DNA from 2 places in the Paenibacillus residui genome. Region 2 is predicted to be linked to the other one. Evidence: a T-box and tRNA genes for the amino acid it is inferred to sense, from the RefSeq annotation. Region 2 holds a T-box; the other holds one or more tRNA genes.
What was found. A T-box is a leader RNA that pairs with one kind of tRNA and senses whether it is charged. The one in region 2 lies ahead of metG (methionine--tRNA ligase), so its partner is inferred to be a tRNA-Met.
Positions count from the first base shown of each region.

Region 1: it has a tRNA-Met gene. The T-box ahead of metG (methionine--tRNA ligase) is inferred to sense a tRNA for this amino acid. The anticodon was not compared.

Region 1 covers NZ_JBHTIU010000033.1:12,495-23,037, reverse strand. Annotated here, with positions in the region: gene ACFQ03_RS10785 (protein kinase domain-containing protein) at 20-940, opposite strand; gene ACFQ03_RS10780 (vWA domain-containing protein) at 924-1,688, opposite strand; gene spoIIE (stage II sporulation protein E) at 1,928-4,420, opposite strand; tRNA gene ACFQ03_RS10770 (tRNA-Met) at 4,894-4,967, opposite strand; gene ACFQ03_RS10765 (S1 domain-containing RNA-binding protein) at 5,105-5,587, opposite strand; gene ACFQ03_RS10760 (FtsB family cell division protein) at 5,677-6,003, opposite strand; gene yabQ (spore cortex biosynthesis protein YabQ) at 6,019-6,597, opposite strand; gene yabP (sporulation protein YabP) at 6,594-6,875, opposite strand; gene ACFQ03_RS10745 (RNA-binding S4 domain-containing protein) at 7,139-7,402, opposite strand; gene ACFQ03_RS10740 (HU family DNA-binding protein) at 7,402-7,674, opposite strand; gene ACFQ03_RS10735 (bifunctional methyltransferase/pyrophosphohydrolase YabN) at 7,770-9,251, opposite strand; gene ACFQ03_RS10730 (putative polysaccharide biosynthesis protein) at 9,277-10,543, opposite strand, start outside.
Region 2 covers NZ_JBHTIU010000070.1:14,327-24,869, forward strand. Annotated here, with positions in the region: gene ACFQ03_RS17935 (cadherin-like beta sandwich domain-containing protein) at 1-2,740, opposite strand, end outside; gene ACFQ03_RS17940 (hypothetical protein) at 3,277-4,662, opposite strand; T-box leader at 4,833-5,092, shown strand; gene metG (methionine--tRNA ligase) at 5,155-6,780, shown strand; gene ACFQ03_RS17950 (ATP-binding protein) at 6,854-9,289, opposite strand; gene ACFQ03_RS17955 (hypothetical protein) at 9,298-9,954, opposite strand; gene ACFQ03_RS17960 (response regulator) at 10,136-10,543, shown strand, end outside.

The DNA of each region.
Region 1 (10,543 bases), on a different contig from region 2:
CTTTCGGCGGGCAAGAAGGTCAGGACCAGACAAAATATAGCGCCAATCCAAATATAAGAAGGGATGCGGCGAAGCTGCAGGCTACCCAATGTCCTGCACCCGGAGGCAAGCCAAGGGCCTTGTTCGGGGATGCCATGGCGGAAATCGGCAGTGCTTTCCACTCCGCGAAAGCTTCTTCGGAGGAGCGGAACTCCCCGATGAGCGATCTTCGCACGAAATCCTCGTACCCGGAATATGCAGGGTTATCCAGTTCTTCCAGCAGCACATCGATGTTCCGGTTCTGGGGAATGAGTTGGGGAGTAATGCAGCTGTTGTGCCCTCCAAGCAATCTCATGCAAAGAATAGCGAACGAGAACAAGTCGTATCCATCATCCGCCTTCCGGCTCCCGCCGTTCCAATAACCGCGGTCATAAACCTCGGTAAACTGCTTGACCCCGTTCCCCATGACGGTTACACCGCCAAAATCAATCAGCTCTACTTCACCGTACCGGGATACCAACACGTTCTCCAGCTTCAAATCGCCGAAGACAAACCCTTGCCGATGGAGGTCAACGAGCTTCCTCAGCAGGTGAAGCCCGATCACTTGCATCCATTCCCTTCCGGAATTCTTCAGAAATACATCCGGAGGGTCTCCCCGGACATATCTCATTACATAGAAGGAATAGACCTGCCCGGCATGTTCGGCATCATCCGCATCGACGAAGAAGTTGCGGAAATCGCCGGGGGCCTGCGACAGCTTCCGGATCATGTTGATCTCGGATTGCAAATCAACGGCATTGAAGCCCAGCTTCAAAGCATACCAGCAGCGGTCCCGGCGAACCAGGTAAACCTTGCCGTTCGCTCCTTCCCCGAGCTTTCTCTCCACCACGTACGTATTTCGCTTCCACTTGCCAATGATCGGCGTCCCTTGTATAAACTCCATCTCAGACGACGTAGTCACTCAGCATCCCGTCCTTGCCCGGCTGCCGGGAATGGGTTATTCCCGCAGCCGGTTCTCCACCATCCATTTCGCCGTTACGCTCTCCAGACAGAAAACGGATAACATGGAGCAGGGCGGGGCCGGTGGGAGTCGTACCTTTCATGTTTATTTTATAAAATAAATCGCGTACATTTGCAAGCCGGGTGGTCCAATCCATGTCCATGCACACTTCCCTCTGTCCTTTCGCATCCGGAAAATGAAACACGGCGATTTCGCTTTTCCCTTTACGAGCCTGCATACTTAGCATAAGATCGCCGATCGCTTCTCTTACCGTCTCCAGCTTGGGCTTCATGCTGGCGCTGGCATCCACCAACAGCGCCACCTTCATCTCCGACGTTTCCGCGAGGTCGTCGATCACCTGCACAACCTGGGAGCGCTGTTCGGGATGCAGCTTTTCCAAAGCGGCTCCGGGTCCGACAATCTGCTTGAGCTCATGATTGACGGCATCGTGAATCGTATGCAGCATCGTCTTGCGGGTCATCATCTGCATCGTCTGAGCCACCATACTTGGCACGACCATACGGCTTAAGCCCCCTCCAGCCCGGGCGATGTCGTTGATTTCTTCTATTCCGTAATGACCGGTTTCCCCTTCGTCAATCACTCCGATAACATTCACCACGATCCCCTCGGCCAAAGCTCTGGCCGCTGCTGCGACAGGGCTTATACCAACATTCGAGCAACCGTCCGTGATCAAAATAATCTGTTTCATCATGCCCCTCCCCTGATTTGAATAAAGTAGAATGGCTGCTTCTACCAACCTATTAACCAGTGTTGCCCGTTTGCTAGACTTTATACGGAGAGGGGTTAAAGCAAGCTCATATCTAATGTAAGTAAATATAGGAGGCAGGATAAAAAAATAGGGAGTAGATCTCTCTTTTTTTAAAATGACGAAAGACCTGCCGATTTGCAGGTCTTTCGTTCAGCATGATTACTTGAGTCTCTCCTTTATTAACTCACCACCTTGGGGCGCTCGATGCGGGAAACACCGGGCCAGCTAAAGGTAGCCCACTCCGGCTGGAAGCGCTCTATTTTGGCAACGATAACCGTCATGTCATCGGCAATGTCCCCTTGCTGATAGCGTACGATTCTCTCCAGCAGGCAATCTGCAAATTCCTGCGGATCGGACAAATCCATCTCCTGAATGACCCGTTTCATCCATAGCTCCTTGTTAACCGCATATCCGGGAGCATCATAAATACCATCCGTCATCATAATTAGAACGTCACCCGGCTTCAGCTGAACGCTGACGAGATCGACATCAATTTCCTGCAAAATTCCTACCGGCAGATTGTTTGCCATGATGGAAATCACTTCATTATCCCGCTTAATAAAGCTGGGGGTCGAGCCTATCTTCATAAATGTCGTTTGCGCGCTGTACAAATCGATCAAAGCCATGTCCACCGTAGCGAAAATTTCGTCCGGCGAGCGAAGCATCAAGACCGAATTGACCGATTTGATCGCCAGCTTCTCGTCCATGCCCGACTGCAGAAGCTGCTGCAAAATATTGAGAGCCGTGCTGCTCTCCGCCCGGGCCCGCTCGCCGTTGCCCATTCCATCGCTTAGAGCAACCGCAAACTTTCCATTTCCCAACTCCACGGTGCTGAAGCTGTCCCCGGACAGCAAATCCCCTCCTTTGGCCGCTCCGGCAATACCCGTCTCGACTTCATATTCCTTGGCGGACCCGAACATAACCGTATAGTAGCCTTCTCCCCTTTCGGACGGTCTTTCTCTCTTAACCGCTATATTTTCGCCAATAATGTCTGATAATAGAGGAGCGACAATCTTGCGGCATTCATCATAGCCTTTTAAATATTGATGCACCACCTCAATTTCAACATTTCCTTCCTCAAGATTTATAATATCAATACTGTGAATCGACAACCCCAGTTCTTCCAAAGCGCTGCGGATCTGCTCCTCCTGCAAAAATAGCTCCTGACCCTCCCTTTTGATTTCCTTGGCCAAATCTTCCATGACCTGAGATACGCCTGTTAATTGATCCGCTACAAGCTGCCGGCTCTCCAGTATTTGTTTTTTCCAGTGCAAATTATTTTTGTAGAGCTGATATTCATGAAGCATTGTGTTCAGCACCCGCTCCGTTTTAATGCAGGCGCGAGTCCATTCCTTCGGGATATCCCGCTTGGCAGGGGCTTCATTCTTATCAATGGCGGTCATCATTTCCGTCATAAATGTATAGGTTTTGGCAAAATCACGGCTCCAGCAAGCATCCCGCTTGCCGCAATTGGTACAAAATTTCTGCGATACGGCACTCATGAAATGCTCCACTTCCCCTTCACGGTTAGCCGAATAGCCTTCTGTCGTCAGCTGTTTAAAGCTGCGGGACAGCTGGCGGAATACTTCGGAGAACTGCTGCACCCTTTCGGCCGTAATATCCCGGACCCTTCTGGCATAATCATAATGGGACTTCATATTTTCCTGGGTTCCCGGAATATAAGTTGCCAATGTATAGACGATACTCTTAGGCGTGAGCAAGAACAGAACGACCGCCGCCGCGGATTCCCAGGTGGATTGGAGAAAAGCTGTCTGGTCCCCGATGTAGATGGAAAGAATGGACGAACCAATGAGCATGCCCAGCGCCACGGCCAAGCGCCCGCCTTCCTTCATGAGCCCGGCAAGCATTCCTGCGAAAGCAAGCAAACTCATCTGGTAAATAGCGTTTACATTCGCCAAGCTGAGAATGAGGCCAGTTACCACACCGACAGAAGCCCCCAGGGGCGCTCCTCCCACCAGAGCAAACAACAAGATCAAGTATCTTGACAGGACATGCTCTACCGTTACGTTTCCAATTACCCAGCCCACCGTTCCCGTCATGACGGATGCGAGCAGTATGATCAGACAAATTATTTCATCCGTCTTGAGCCCATGCTTCTTTCTCGCAATCGTAAACACGGGAACCGCCTGGATGAATATAAGCGTAAGAATCAAGCTTAATGTCGATTCAATTCCGGTCATCATCAACGTATACCAAGATAGATTGGCCGCTACCAGATGGCTGAACAATTTGACGGAGAACCCGGTCATAAATACCAATAGCGGTACATAAGAAAGCTCGGCTTTCTCATATTTCTCCAGCCCTTTTTGAATAAGGAGAAATACCAGCATCTGGGCCACGATGTATCCTGCGCTGCCGTGTGCGGATAATAAGCTTCCCGCGCATAACGCCACTCCGACCCAATGAAGCAAATCTTTGCGGAGATAATAGAAGACGGCGAAATAAGCAAGGGCGAAAGGAGAAAGTTCATCGAGAATCGTCGCTCTTCCCAACAAGAAAGCAATGACGACAAGCAGCACGGCCCATCGTTTCACCATCCAGGCCTGAATGATACGGCTATCGGCCAATCTCTTGCCTGTGTTTTCTTTAACCTGCTTCACCCATGAAGAGCAATGGCCCTTCACCCCTTGTACACCAGATTGCTTTTGCATAGATCGGACACCACCTAACCGGTTTTCTTGTGTCCTCTATTATAGAAAGAATCTATCAGGAAGTTTGTCAGAATGAGAAGGTAGATTCAAAAAAATTTCCGACAAAAACCTTCCCGACCTATCCCGTTTTGTGCAAAAAAACAGCGTCGGCTTTCCCTAATCCTGCGGGTTCATAGTAGCCTTTGCCATTTTTAGGCGAGGGATGGTGCCGAACTTGCCGAGCGTTCGTGTCGAAGTCTTCGCATTGAAAAAAATAAAAAAAGCTTCTAAAACGAAGCCTTTTCGAAGTCGAATAACCCGGTTTTAAAGGTAGCTTTCTATGCCAATAGGAATCCTTGTTCTTCATCGTATTAAAACGGTAAGAACTTAAAGATTCCTTTGTGGTAGAAAATGGTAAAAAAGAGAAGCATCCTCACGGATGCCTCTATTCTTTAATTAATGGTCTCCATACTGTCGGAATGGAGTAATAACAATAGCGGCGGAGGGGATCGAACCCCCGACCTCACGGGTATGAACCGTACGCTCTAGCCAGCTGAGCTACGCCGCCATAACAAGCAATACTATATACCAAGATGTATATGGAAGTCAAGCGGTAGTGACAACTTATAATTTTAATTCGGGAAACTCCCGAATAGACAAGACCGCAAGCCCGATAAATCAGGCTTGCGGACATAATTTCGTATATTAATCGCGTCTTGCGCCTCTCCCTCCACGCTTCGATTCCGTGTTCTTCTTAAGAGACGAGATGCGTTCTTCGCTATCTTTAAGAAATTTGATCATTTTATCCTCGAAGGAAGATTTGCCAATGGGAGGTTTAAATGGGCGTCCGCCTCGGTCATGACCGCGGTACCCTCCGCCGCCTTCTCTTCGATCCCCGTACGATCCCCCACCATGTCGTTCAGGTCGAGCGGGCCTTTCAGCTGCCAGGGGCTTATCAACAGCTTGCTTAATGGATAGACCGATTTTGCCGTCCTTATCGACATTAATCACCTTAACGAGGACTTTATCGTCCAGCTTTAAATGATCGTTAACGTCCTTGACGTAGTTATCGGCTATCTCCGAGATGTGAACGAGGCCGGTCCCTCCTTCTGGTAGCTCGACGAAAGCTCCAAAGTGAGTTATCCCTGTCACCTTTCCTTCTAACTTGGTGCCCACTTCAATTGCCATAAATGATTAAGTTCCTCCCTTAAAAAATTCAAAAGACTGGCTATGGAGATTATACATGAAGCGGAATTAGAGGTCAACAAGGCAAAGGTCTAGGGGGCCGGTTTCACAACATCAAATACGGTCTCGCCTTCTCGGGCAACCTGAAGATCCTTACGAGCCTTCTCTTCCTGGTATTCCGGATCGTTCAAACGGTCCAATTCCATTCTGGATTCCTCGTTTATTTTCTCTACTTCCGCCAGTTTGGTTTCGAGCGTCACAAGTTTAGCTGAATTCTCAGCCAGTTTATCCGATTGGTCCAAGATCGTTATGCCTGCCCACAACAATACACAGCAAACAACGATCATCAACAGACGAATCCGCCGACGAGCGCCGATTGTGGAAGTATTCTTCTTAGTTGTATTTTTTGCCTGTACCATGGAATAATGTTCCTCCTATGATTTTCGGAACCATTTTTGAAACAACTGCCGGATGATTCGCCAACCGTTAGCTATCCACTGCGGCCAACGAATCTTCTTCCAAATAAACAGCAACGGACGAATAAATATAAACAGGACAGGGTAAAGTAATTTTACCACAATTTTGTAGAGGAATATAGCTACTGCTATAAGAAACCCGATAACCATCATTAAACATTTATAAAGCAGTTGAATCGGCTTGACAATCATAAGCTCAACCAGTCTGCGAATCAAACCGGCCAGCCATAGAACCGATCGAATTAATGCACGGATAACCCATACGGTCCCTTCCCTCAAGAAGGCCCAATAGAAGCTGCCGCCTGCCAGCAGGCCGATGAATACGAACAGCCTAAGCTGACCCTGATTGCTGAAATATAAGGCACGAAAGACCAGTACGGTCATAACGCTCCAATAGACCAAGTCAAGGATGGAAATAAGCCAGCGCGGTGCGCGCAGCTGCCCAGTCAGCACGCGATAGGTTTCAAATAGAATACCCATACCGACTCCGCTGGCAAACATCATACCCATGGTGAGAAACTGGACGTGCAGTGTCACTTGAACAGTTTACCGAACAAACCTTTAGATTTTCCCTGGGTTCCTGAATCTAAATAAGCTAGTGCATGGACCAAGCCTTCAATCGCTACAAGGCCTTGCTCCAAACTGAGATTTTTAATATGCAGATTCTGGCCTTTGATCGTAAGAAATCCGCATTCGGTTTCGAGTAGAAACTCTTCGCTGTCAAAGCTTTCCACATTCAGCACACCGGAGATTTCCAACAGCTTCCGATTCAGCATCTTGACTTCCTGACGTTTCACTTTTCCCTGTTCCACCATGGCATGTACCCCTCCTTCTAACACTACATTATGGAGGGATGTCCGATTTTAGAACCGGGGAAAAGATAGATTGCCTTAAAAAAAACGTACAGAGTGTTTATCGGAGGCCAACCGGAGGGGTACACTAATTGGCAGGACCCAATACATCTTATGGAAAATGACCTTACCTTGCCACGGACTTGTTCCTTCCTATACGGTTAAATAATGGAAACCGCAAAGGTAGAAAAAGAGACTAAACTGTGGTTAGTCTCTTAATCTTTCTCTCAACCATTCGTTCGGGCTTCTTCCCGCAATAAAGTATACATAAGAGCAGCATCTTCTTTACGGGTTGATTCCGAGAGCTGGTCCACCCTCACAACCACATACTTCTGACCGAATTGAATGGTCAGCTCGTCACCTACCTGAACGGTGCTGCTTGGCTTGGCTTCCCGTCCGTTGATCCACACTCTTCCTTGTTCCGAAACGTCTTTGGCGACAGTGCGTCTCTTAATCAGACGGGAAACCTTCAAGTACTTGTCCAGTCGCATTACTTCACGGCTTCTTTAAGCTTGTTACCTGCTTTGAAGGCCGGAACGACAGATTCAGGAATGGTGATTTCTTTACCGGTTTGCGGATTGCGGCCTACTCTGCCGGAGCGCTTACGGGTTTCGAAAGTACCGAACCCGATCAGTTGAACCTTATCGCCGCTGGAAAGTGCGTCGGTGATTTCACCCAGAAGTCCGTTTAATACAGACTCCACGTCTTTCTTGGACAGTCCGCTTTTTTGTGCAATGTTATTTACCAAATCGGTTTTATTCATGGTTGTTACCTCCTGTAATTACATAGTGCATATAAGGATATGCCATAAGTTATTCTTTGTGGAAACGGAAAATCCTGCTGACAAAACCCAATTTATTAAACTTTTTTCGCTTCTTGCCAATAGGCTTCCATCTCTTGTAAATCAGTTTGGTCAAAAGTTTTTCCATTTAAACGCAGTTGATTCTCGATGTATTCAAATCTTTGCACGAATTTTCGGTTGGTTGCCGTGAGGGCTTCCTCCGGATCGATCTTCATGAATCTGGCCAGATTAACAACCGCAAACAATAAATCGCCCAACTCCGATTTCAGGGCCTCGCTATCCTGATTATGCGCCTCTTTCAGCTCTTGCAATTCCTCTGTTATTTTGTCATAAACCCCCTGCAGGTCCGGCCAATCAAATCCGACCTTGGCTGCTTTCTTCTGCAGCTTGACCGCTTTGTATAATGCAGGAAGGTCTCTGGGGACACCCGACAATACAGATTGCTGACCAGGAGCTTCTCCCCGTTTCCGCTTCTCCTCCTGCTTGATCTGCTGCCAATTGGACAGAGCCTCTTCGGCATCTTGTGCGGATCTTTCGCCGAATACATGAGGATGGCGGCGAATAAGCTTCTCGTTCAAGCCTTGAATGACATCGACAATAGTGAACGAACCGGCCTCGTCCTCCATCTGCGCGTGCATGACTACCTGCAGCAGCAGATCCCCAAGCTCTTCACACATTCCTACGGGGTCATCATCGTCAATGGCTTCCAGTACTTCGTAGGTTTCCTCAATAAGATTGCTGCGAATGCTCGCATGTGTCTGTTCGCGGTCCCATGGACAACCTTCGGGACTGCGGAGAATGGCTACGATTTCCTTCAGCCGGGCGAAGGTGCGGTTAGCCAGCTCATTCGTCTCCGCTTTGGGAACCCAAACCAGAGACAAATTCCCGTATCCGTTCAGGCGGTCCAGTTCGAACAAAGGGATCTCATGAATCGATTCTTCACCGGCAATTCCGAGGGCATGTCCGACATAGACTTTATAATCATCCGGATAGAGCTCCATTAGAGTGAGCTTCACATCCGATGCGGTGAAGGAGTCGTAGACCTGAGCAACAACCGTATGCAGCATCGGATTCAGCTGAGCGGAATCCAGAGCCGTACCATCGAGCAGCTGGAAGCCTTCAATCGGATCGAAGCCGAACCGCAGGAAAGCCTGGTCGAGGAAGCTCTCACCGCCCAGAATTTCCAGTCCGATTCCCGCGTCAGGGCAGCGTTCTCTCAATATCTGGGTCGTTCGCTCGGCAACCGAAGGATGGCCCGGCAATGCATAGACGATTTCTTCCCCGCTCCGGACTGCTTCTTCCATAAGCAGGGCAGCGATCTGGCCATAGACTTCTTCGAAAGTGGGCGATTGCTTGTAGATCTCATCAAAGGATTCGTAAGCTATTCCTTTTTTGCGTATGTACCCCGCAACCGGATGCTCCTCTGTACGCAAAAATATTCTCGCTGCTGTCTGAAGCTTATTCCAGATGCCCAAGGTCATCTGGTTTTCGTCCCCTGTTCCCAATCCTACAACTGTGATTTGAGCGGACACGGGCATCCCTCCTTTGTCTATTAAACCAATTTTACTTCCATAAACCGATTCGGACCAACCAAGGCTCGATTTTTTTCCCGAAGCTCGGTACGGCCGCCAATTCCGAGCGGCTGACAGCTCCCGTCCTCAACAAGGCCAGAGGGTAAATCAATCCTCCAACGGCGACTGTAGCTAATCCGATAATCGAGTAGCGAATTCTCGACGATAATCCGGGGGCCAGATAATCTAATGCAAGCTCCAGCCCTAAGTAAAGAACCAGAATTCCTGCACACATACATACTACTGCCAGCAGCGGCTTAAACAATCCCGAGCGGAAAGTGATTCGTACCCCGATATTCTTGCGCAGGTAGCGATAATTCAAGCCGCTGGCGGTCCCATAAGCAATCACTGCCGCCACAGCCGCGCCTTGAATTCCCCACAACGGCATCAGAAGCAGATTGAAGCCTATTTTCAACACGACACCGATCAAAAGATGAATGACCGGAACCTTAACGGCTCCCAGACCTTGCAGAATGCTCGATGTAACAATATTTACCGTGCTGAATGCGGCGGTGAAGGCCAGCAAAGACATGGCCTCCCAGCCTTCGGCGGATTTGAAGAACATGATATTTAGCGGAACGGCGGTCACCGCCAGACCGAAGGAAGCGGCCAGACCGACCAGCCAGGTGAACCGAATCGCCAATTCCGAGCGAACTCGTATAATTTCGGGCTCGTTGCGTATTTTCGCTGCCGCTATGGCCGGAATCAGGGCGGTGGACATCGATGTCGCGATCATGGATACGAGCTGCACGAGCGGCAGCCCGTGGTTATATAAACCGAAGGCATACATGGACCCGGCTTCGTCCAAGCCGCCGTAAATCAGCAGTCGGGGCATCGTAAACGTATCAACTAGCGTCAGCAGCGGTACGACTAACGATCCCAAACATATCGGCAGGGCATAGCGCAAAAACCGTCGGATCAGCGATAGCGCCGGTTCCGGAGGCATCTCCCGAGCCCGAGCTGCTTGTCCCCCGACGTCATCCATTCTACCCGCCACGGCACTCCGCACTGTATCTCCCGCAGCCGCCGGTTCCGGCGAAGAAGGATTTCCCGACCCGGCTGCAGGCAGAGCGGGCTCTTTTCGTTTCCACCAATAGAGAAGCATGACGACCAATCCGGCCCCTGCTCCAGCGACCGAGCCGAACGTTGCGCCGGCGGCAATCCATTCTTCGCTCATGCCGAGGGCGATGAAATACAGCAGCAATCCGATCATGGTTGCGACTCTGACCAGCTGCTCGACTACTTGGGAGACGGCGGTG
Region 2 (10,543 bases):
TGGGGAGCTCGATCATCCCCTTGATGGAATAGGTGTCCGACGCCCAGCCGTCCGCTGTATCCAGGCCTTCCAGCGAAATGGAATATAGATTGGAAAGCGGCTCATAATTGGACGGAACGTTGGTTATCAAGTCCGCGTCTTTCATCTCGAAAGAGGCTTTGAATGCGTTCGACTTAATATCCCAAGGGTCGACGGTGATTTTGCCGTCAGGCGTTTCCGCAATAATCATACGGGCGTTTCTTCTTAAATATTCAAGCATGCTCTGATCGAACATGACGTAATTCGGTTGGCTCGAATATTTGCCGCTGGCAATCTTGAAGATAATCCTGTTGAAGTTATTTCTCGGCTCCAGATGCTCTTTAAGCTTGGCATACGTAATATTGGCGTCCGAAGGGGTACCTATCGACACAATCATATCCCCATCCAGCAGATAAGGGCTTAGAGGCTGCCCCTCCTGCTCCGGGCGGGTCCTCGTAATCCAGAAGGTGTAGGTGCCTGAACCTCCTCCATAATAATTCTGCACCTTGACCTCTATTTTGTTGTCTCCATAGGCCAGCGGCAATTCCGGCGACAGCTGAAGATTATTGACATTATGCCCGTTAACCGTAATTGAATGGATTCCTGTGCCTATCGGCATCATCTTGATGGCCGTTATGCCCGATTCCACCGTCGCATGGTAGTAGGAGACATTCTTGTCGAACTTGGGACTGTAGGTCACACCGGGTATAACGATGGTGGACAGCTCATTGGGATCGTAAGTATAATCTCCTCTGCTTACGATGAAGGTGTAGGTCCGGGAGGCTCCCCCATTGTCCGGAACAACCTCAATGTTCACACTATTTTCTCCAAGGTTAAGCGGAATGGATACTTGTTGATTGGATGAATAATAAGTGTTGTTAATTTTGATTCGGGCCCTTCCGGTCGTCACAGGAGTAAAAGTAAAATTCGGATTTCCCGTATATCCCCGATAATAGGTTTCGTTCGGATGAAAGCTTCGATCCAGCGCGATGTTGGGAGAGCCGATTGAAATCAGGCTGTTATCCCCGATCGGTCCGCCCGGATCCGTCTGCCCCTGAGCCAGCCGGGTAACGACAATCGTATAGTAGCTCAGGCCTCCGTTGTTCGATCTGGCTTCTATCGTAATCGTGTTTGTTCCTACGTTGAGCGCAGCCCAGTAATATTCGCCGCTTGCTACCGGTTGCCCGTTTACCTTGACCGATATATTGGAATGATAGATCGGGCTTAACCGGAAATGGCTCACCGGGTAAGTGACGGTTGAAGAATAGCCGCTAATATTGGACTGGAAGCTCTTATCCAGGGAGAGGCCCTCGACCAGAAGATTGCTCAAATAAGTATTGGGATCGCCGATGGTACCGCCGATGCCGCCACCGCCGTTTCCGATATCTCCGTAATCCGAAGGCAGCCTTGTAATCATAACGTTATAGTAACGAATATCCCCGCTGGAGCTGCGTACTTCAATGGCGACGTTATTGTCTCCGGTCTTGAGGGGGATATCGTGGAAGCTGCCGCTCTGCACCTCTTTTCCGTTAATTTTGGCGGTAATGCCGGACCAGAATGAGACGCTGATTTGCAGGTTGGAGGTGCTGTTATTGACGGTAGCGTAATACTTAAGCACGTTGGAGTCGAAGCTCCGGTTCAAGGTTCCGCTGCTCAGCGAAAGGTTGGACAAATAAGCGAACTGCTGGCTGCCCCCGCCTGAATGGCCGCCTCCGCCGCCTCCGGGGTTTTGGTTATTATCGTTATACGACAGCCGATTGATGTTAATCCGGTAGGTCTTTTTAATATTATCGTAGGATTCGACCTCAATGGCTACTTCGTTATTGCCTATCGATAGCGGAACGGTATAGAAAGACCCGCTGGCCACCTTGGTTCCCCGAATGGTTACGGAGCGGATGTTGCTGCCGTAGGTAGGGCTGACCTTCACTTCGGATACATAATTATTGACTACAGAAGAGTAGTAAGTGACGCTCGGATCGAAAGCCCTGTTCAATGAAGCCCCTTCCAGATAAAGATAGGATAACCCGTTCTTGTCGGCAGCGGATCGGTCCAGATGGATAGTATAGACCTTCATTTCGTTGGCGGAAGAGGAAACTTCAACCATCAGGGAATTGATCCCGGTTATCGGAATGGCCGCGGGCACTCCGCTCGATACTATTCGTCCATTAATTTTCACGGTTAAGTCCTTCAAATCGGTTACGGCTGTAACGTTGATAAAGGACAGAAACTCGGGAATTCTGGCCGTGTAGGAGGTCACCTCCGGGTCGAACGGCTCATTCAAGGATGTCGCATCCATAAACAAATTAACGAGACCTATATTTTTGCGGGTCACGTTGACCGTATATAATTTGGAGCTGCCGTTGGGAGCAATGACGGAAATCGAAATAATATTGGAGCCTACCATCAGCTCTACATCCCGGGAAGAGCCGCTGCTTATCGACGTTCCGTTAATTTGGATGGTTGCATTTTTATCCATGGCGGTAGGAGTGACCCGGATAGAAGTTTTATGGTAGGGCACATCCGCGGTATAAAATACATTTAACGGCGTAAATACGGGAGAAAGCGAATAATTTTCCAGGACCAGATTGGCCAGGGACAAGCTGTAATTGTTGTTGGTATCGGCATGGGCTGTCGGAACAGGGGCGCCGGCCGCCAACGGAGACAACAGAAGAGCGGAGCATAGCAGCACCTTCCCGATCCACGACTTTCGATTCTTTCTCATAAGGGATCTATACCTTCTTTCCTCATAAACTTCCTTGGCGATTTGCTGGGAAACCATAGTTATCAGCTGCTACCGTTATAAGAACGGATACGCCCTATACAAGGTTTTGAATAAACCTTCTATCGTTATATATCGGCCGAAGGAGGAAAAAAACGTAGATATCCGATATAAAAATGAGTGCAAAAGACAAGCAAAACGGCATGTCTTTTTTAGAAAAAGCCACGCAATGCCTGATTCTAAAGCGATAATGCAGGTCTTTGGAGCGATTTTTGCGAAATCTCCCCATTTTGTCAAAAAGACCTGCACATTTGATCGTCTTTCGCCTTCTTTTTTGAAAAAGGCACGATTTTAATGCACTTTTGCTCGTCTTTGTGACGTCCTTACGGATCTGAATGCGACCTTCATGCGTAAGGGATGGGTACTTTCCCTTGGCAGCAATTAAGAAAAAAAGCCGCATTCCTTAAATTAAGGAGTGCGGCGTTGGAAGGATACGATAGTTTAAATTTATCGATGCTCCGGAGAGCACCTGTGGATGCTTACTTGAAGTCCTCTCCCGTCAGATAATGGTAGAACGGTTTATCTACCCAGAAGGTGTAGTTGATGACCTCTATGTCCGGAGACAAATTCCGGAAGCCTTCCGCGATCGACTCGGAATCTTCCTGTAAAGTAAAGGATTGGGCGTAGTAATGTCCGTCTACAATTTTGTTATTCGCAATAATTTCGTAGTCGTCTATTTCCGTCAAGGAATAGTATAACGGCTGCCACCATGAATGGACGATTAAACCGGTTTGGTCTTCGCTATTCTTCTTGGCGTACTGCAGAATAACGGATTGGAAACGTTCCTTGTCCCCTGCGTTCTCGAATTCGAGCGATAGATCGTATTCCTTGGCGGAGAAGATATAGTTTCCGTTAGCGATTTGAGTCAGCTTATTCGTCTCGGATTCCTCGGGCTTCCCCCATTCAGCCAAGTGAATGAATGCGGAAGTTTTCGGTTCCAGCTGAACCTTGGCATTCAGCCCTTCGCTGCGGAGCAGCCCTACAAGCTGGAGGGCATGCTCGATATTCGAATGCCCGTATGTAAGGGACAGGGAATCAATGAAGTTCGGATCGAAGCGCGAATCCTTCAGATTATAGCCTGTAACGAGCCCGTTCTCCAGAGCGTTGTTGACGATTTGCTGCAGTGCCGGGGCTTCGATAATATCCGAAGTCCGATATGCTTGTGCAAGCTTCCCGTAAATATCCGGGTCGTTCACTTCTCCGAGGTAATGCTTATATTGGCCCTTCAGAGCCAAAACTTTCCCCAGCAGTTCTTCCGTAAAAGCTTTGGTCGCCGGAGGATTGCCGGAGAAAATTCCGTAATAAGCGGGAGCAATGAGTCCATTGTCAACGGCTGCGGCAATTTCTTGTGCGGCCGAGAAATCGAAGGCGGCCGGATTTAACCCCAGCTTGGAGAGGGCTGCCTCTACTTTATCATTGGGATAGGTATAGGCCAGCTCCTTCAATCCTGCCGCTTTGACCGCGATGAAGGCGGCCTGGAGAACATCGAGTCTGCGGTCCGCATGGACCTCGGAAGCGGTCAGGATGCCTTGTTCATGAAGCGCCACCGAGGCAGCATAGGCAGGATTAGCGGCATCGAGATCGGTGAAAGGAAGCGGCGCGTTCTCCGAGGGCCGGATATTCAGAGCTTGGGCGACAGCTTGAATGAAGTCCCCTTTAGTGATGGAATCGCCTATTTCGATCTGGAATTTTTCCTTGAGAAAGAGAGCATAATTTTCCTGCGGGCTATGGACAGATAGCTGGGAAACCTGCGCTTGCGATACAGCCTCGCCGTGAGCCTGCTGTCCCGGAGCGGCAAACAGTACAGCCAAGGAAAGGGAGGCGGCCAGTATCGACTTGGAGAGTGAAGCTTTGATGGTGCTCATCATTAATTCCTCCTGACAAAAAGTTTACAAATCATATTATTCCGATTAGAAATATAGGAATCATAGCCAAGATGATATCCAAAATTGGCGGTTGTGTCAATAGAAGCGATTTGGGATTGCATAATGGGATTATAAGAAATATAATGACATATAATATTTAGAATATTCGAAAAAAAGCGTTGAAGAGAAAGAGTAGTTGGACCCACTTCTTTGAACAGAGAGCTCCGGCAGCTGAGAAGGAGCAAAGAAGCATCCGGCGAATATGGTCTCTGAGCTGTGCATCGAACCCATCCGGCAGTAGGCTGCACCGGGCGCGCCCGTTATAGTGCTAGGGTATACGCACCTAAGTGCCGTACCTGAAGAGGTCCATGCTGTGAAGTATGGATGAATGCGGGTGGTAACACGTGAGATATAGGCTCTCGTCCCTTATTAGGGGACGGGAGTTTTTTTGTGGGGTTACTACAATATTTCAATATACTGGAGGTCATGATCATGAGTGTTTTTATTGGGGGCGCTTGGCCGTATGCTAACGGGTCGCTGCATTTGGGACATATTGCAAGCTTATTGCCGGGCGATATACTGGCGCGCTATTACCGGCTAAGAGGGGAGGAGGTGCTCTATGTCTCCGGCAGTGACTGTCACGGAACACCCATATCGATCCGGGCTAACCAGGAGGGGGTTTCCCCCGAAGTTATTGCGGAGCGTTATCATAACGAGTTTGCCGACTGCTTCCGGAAGCTTGGCTTTTCTTATGATCTATACACCCGGACGGATGAACCGTTCCACCATCACCTCGTCCAGCAGCTGTTTCTCCAACTATTGGACAATGGATATATTTACAAAAAGGCGATTGAGCAAACCTATTGCGAAGCCTGCTCCCGTTTTTTGCCGGACCGCTATGTAGAGGGACAGTGCCCTCATTGCGGCCAGCAGGCCCGCGGAGATCAGTGCGATTATTGCTCTAATCTGCTGGACCCCGGCGATTTGCTTCATAAAAAGTGCAAGCTGTGCGGGAGCCCTCCTGTTACTAGACAGGACGATCATTATTTTCTGGCTCTGTCCAAATTTCAACAGAAGCTGGAGGAATACCTAGGCGAGGCGACAGGATGGAGGGACAACGCGGTTCAATTGACTCGAAGATATTTGGACGAAGGACTTCATGACCGGGCGGCGACCCGAAATTTAACCTGGGGAGTAGATGTTCCTCTCGAACGCGACGGCGATAAAAAAATATATGTCTGGATCGAAGCAGTCAGCGGATATCTGTCAGCCAGCATGAGGTGGGCGCAGGAAACCGGTGGGAGCTGGGAGAACTACTGGTCGGAGAAGACCATCGCCTATTATGTTCATGGCAAGGACAACATTCCGTTTCATACACTCATTCTTCCTGCCCTGCTTATGGGGGTGGGGCGCCATCTGCACTTGCCGGACAGAATCATTTCGAGCGAATATTTAACGCTGGAAGGAAAGAAGATCTCGACCAGCCGGAATTGGGCGGTATGGGTGACCGACGTGATTCAGCGGTATGATCCGGATTCGCTGCGATATTTTCTGACGATTAATGGGCCGGAGAACCGGGATGCGGATTTTTCCTGGAGGGAATTCATATACAGCCACAACAGCGAGCTGCTGGGCGCTTTCGGCAACTTTGTAAACCGAAGCCTTAAGTTCATTGTCCAATTCTTCGATGGACGTATTCCGGCTGGCACTATGGAGATAAGCAAGAAGCCGGAGATCGTGGAGCTGTATAACCAAGCGGGCCAAGCCATAGAAGCGGGCAAATTGAAGGATGCTCTGGAGATGATTTTCACTTTCATCCGCAGAGCCAACAAATTTTTCGACGAACGCAAGCCGTGGGTGCAAATTAAGGAAAACCGCCGGCATTGCGCGGATACTTTATTTACATGCGTGCAAATCATAGCGAACCTGGCGAATGTACTGGAGCCGTTCTTGCCCTTTGCCTGCCGGAGAATCAGGGACTTTCTGTCCATCTCGCAGGCGGGATGGCAGTATACGGAGATAGCCCCCGGCACAATTATCCGGTCATTGGAGGTGCTGTTTACAAGAATTGATGCTGCTGTAATAGAAGAGGAAATTGCCCGCCTGGGCAAGGGGTAACTTGGGAAGGGGAAAGGGGCACCGGAAGAAGGAAGGAAAGGGGGCAAGCGGGAAGCCCCCCGAAGAACGTTCCTTACTTCGTGACTATGAAACTAACGATAGTTCCCTGGCCGACAATGCTTTCGATCTGCAGCCCTTGGCCGTAGATTTGCCTCAAACGCCGGTCCGTATTAGACAGACCGATTCCCGAGCGGCCGCTTGAAGGCTCGAGAATATGCCGCAGACGCTCACTCTCGATACCGACCCCGTTATCTTCAATGGAAATTTCGACCCGGTCTCCCATATCGGTTATCCGAATGCGAAGCAGCCCTCCTTCGGACCGCTTCATCAAACCGTGCCGAATCGCGTTCTCCACCAGAGGCTGAATAGATAGCGGGGGGATGACCGGTGCAACATTATGGTCAATCTCCCATGAAACCTGCAGCCTATCCTCAAACCGTTCCTTCTCAATAGCCAGATAGGAGCGGACGAGGCCAAGCTCATGCTCTAGAGGGACCAGCCGCTCGGAGTTCTGAAAGTCAAAGCTCGTGCGTAAGTAATCCCCGAAAGCTTCCAGCATTGTACGCATTCTCGGCATATCAATGTAGCTAAGAGCTACCAAGGAGTTCAGCGTATTGAACATAAAGTGAGGCTTAATCTGTGCCTGAAGCCAGGCCGCCTCCATACGCAGCCGATCGTGCACGGATCTCTTTAACCCGGTCAAAGCGTAAACCCGGGCTTTCAGTTCGGCAGCCTCCGCCGGTTTGGTCACATAATCGTTGGCGCCGGCAAGGAAACCGGTCTGGATATCCTCCAACTGATTGCGGGCGGTCACTAACAGGACAGGGAGCTCCCAGGGGGAGAAGCGCTCGCGGACTTTGCGGGTCAATTCGTATCCCGACATCTTCGGCATCATCACGTCCGAGATGATTAAATCCCACTCTCCCGCTTCCAGCATGGCCAAGGCTTCCTGAGCGCTTGCTGCCGTTACTATTTCGTAAGGTTCGGACGACAGAATGGCCTCCAGTATATTCAGATTGACCGGATCATCATCTACGGCCAGCAGCCTGGGCACGTCCGATGAGATTCGGGAGATAGCAGGTCCGGGAGCCGCCCGAGACGAGCTTTCGCTCAGAGCTCGGGATGGCTCTTCAACACAAGCGGCCGCCGTTTCGCTTTCCGCTTGGGAAACCGAAGGAAGGCCTGGCTCCTCCTGTATAATTGCCGGCTCGGCCAAAGGCAGGGTAAAGGTGAACACGGAGCCCTGTCCCGGGACGGATTGGACCTCGATCGTTCCCCCGTGCAGGTTCACCAATTGCTGGCAGATGTTTAATCCCAGCCCGATTCCTCCTCCAATCGCGGTTATGCTGGAATCACCCTGTTCGTAAGGCTGGAAGATTCTTGTTTGGGTCTCCTCATCCATACCTATGCCGGTATCCTCAACCCGGATCCGGGCCATCCCTTCTTTAATAGAAGCGTCTATGGTAATAGTTCCTTCATGGGTATATTTCACCGCATTATGAAGCAGATTGAACAAGATCTGAATGAGCCTGTTCTCGTCCGCCATTACGGGCGGGAAGTTATCCGGGATCCGATGGACGAAACGGACCGGCTTGCCTTCGGTCATGAACCGAAGCATATCCAGCACACCCGATACCACCGTCTGTACCCGAAGAGAGGTCATGTTCAGCCGGACACGGTTTTCTTTCAGACGGGTCAGATCCAGCAGATCATTCAACTGCAGCGACATACGGCGGCCTATGGTCATAAGCAGGTTCATATTTTTGCTCGTTTTATCATCTGCTGAAGCCTTGCTGTCCAGCACCGCCTGAGCAATATTGAGAATCGCATGCAGCGGGTTGCGCAATTCATGCGAGGTGTTCGCCAGAAAATCGTCCTTCAGCTTATCCTCCCGCTGCAGCTTCTCGGCAAGCTGCTTCGTCTTGGCGGCCGTACGGAAATAACGTCTGAACCAGTAGGTAGCGAAGGCCAGGCAAGCCAGGATCATGTCGACAGGATAATATTCTACATTCAACCAGTCTGATTTTTTGAACACATCCCAGATGATATTGGCCATAAGAGCGGTTGTTCCCAGCAGCAGAAACAAGGCATCTTTATTCCCCCGCAGCGTACTGCGAAGGGACAGGAACGGTACGGCCAGGAAAGCAAATAACAGGTAGACGACCCTCGGAGTTTTGGCCATCTCAACATATTCGGGCGGTGCCCATAGAATAAATAACAAAAATAGAACATATACGATAGAGTACCAATGTAAGACTCGCTTGACGAATTTGCCGGACAACAATCTGCTCACAAATTCGAACAGGAATATGGCCGCTCCCGGGTAGACGATGATTTGCAGCTTCTGAGTCCATTCGTAGTTGAGCGGCAGCCAAACCAGCCATCGGCGACCAATATCGTTAGAATGGCAAACACGATCAAAAAAGAGAAGTAGATCAGAACCTTCTGCTGTTGTGCTATGAAATATAAAACAATGCTGTAAAAAACATGCATCAGCAAAATAGCGCAAACCATTAACTACAGGCCGATAGAGATCATCGTTTCCTTGTTTACCGCGGCCGCCGTTCCGAACTTGATAGGGTGGCTTATCCCTCCATTTCGCAGATTATCAAAGTTGGCGGCGTGTATGACAATTTCTATCTCGTTCCTATCAGTTGTAAAGGAAAGGGTATACGGGATCTCCTTGCCTGTATATTGAACGCTGCTCAGAGCCGGATATCCCGATTGACCTAACAATTGCCCATTGACGAATACCTCGGAAGAGGCAGGAATATCGGGGATTCGAAGGCCAAAGGGCTGTACGCTGTCCGGTTCAACCAATATACGCAGACGGTAGGATCCTGCCCCGAACGTCGGATGCGTCTGCGCGGATTCAGACATAATCCAATTTCCGGGCACCTGAAGAAACCCTTTGTCCTCTTCAGTCAGATTCGTCTGGACAGGGTCCCGCTGGATCAGTCTATGAGGGTAGAATTCCCATTCTCCATTCAGGGTAATGGTATGATTCGATGGCAGATCCCAGTCCCGCAAATCCAATATTCCTTGTACAGCTCGCGGATGCTCGGGAATCGACTGAAATCCCATCCAGGCTAAGCGGATTCCAGTGATCAAAAGCAAGAATAATCCGGTAATCGATAAAATGGTTCTCATTTTCATGATTAATTCATTCGACAAAAATCGTCTAATCCCTCCAAATGCCAGTTGGAATAATGTTGCAGCCTGTCAATGCTAGGGTTACAATCGGAATGGAGTATAGTCTGGTAGTAATAGTGTGTTACAACATGTATTAAATCGAGCCCGAAAATCGAGAAGATTAGTGTCGTTATTCGTTATTTAAACGGGAGGCAGCTGTATCATGAAAGCTATTCTTGTAGACGATGAGCGTCTGGCACTCAGCCATCTGGAGCTATTGCTGCGAGAGATTGGGGGGGTTGAAATAGTAGGGCAATACCAGGATCCCCGGCAAGCATTGGAAGCCGCTTTGGCTCATAAGCCGGATGTTGTTTTTCTGGACGTGGAGATGCCCGAGATAAGCGGGATTGAGGTGGCAGAGAAGCTTCAATCCGCTCTGCCGGATGTCCGGATCATATTCGTTACGGCATATGACGAGTACGCTGTGAAAGCTTTCGAACTTCATGCCTTGGATTATATTCTTAAACCGCCTCGTCAGGAACGGTTGACCAAAACAATTCAGCGGCTGATGGGCCAGCGGCCTGCCGCCCCGCAGCTATCCGTCAGGATACGCAGCTTTCAGAGTCTTCAG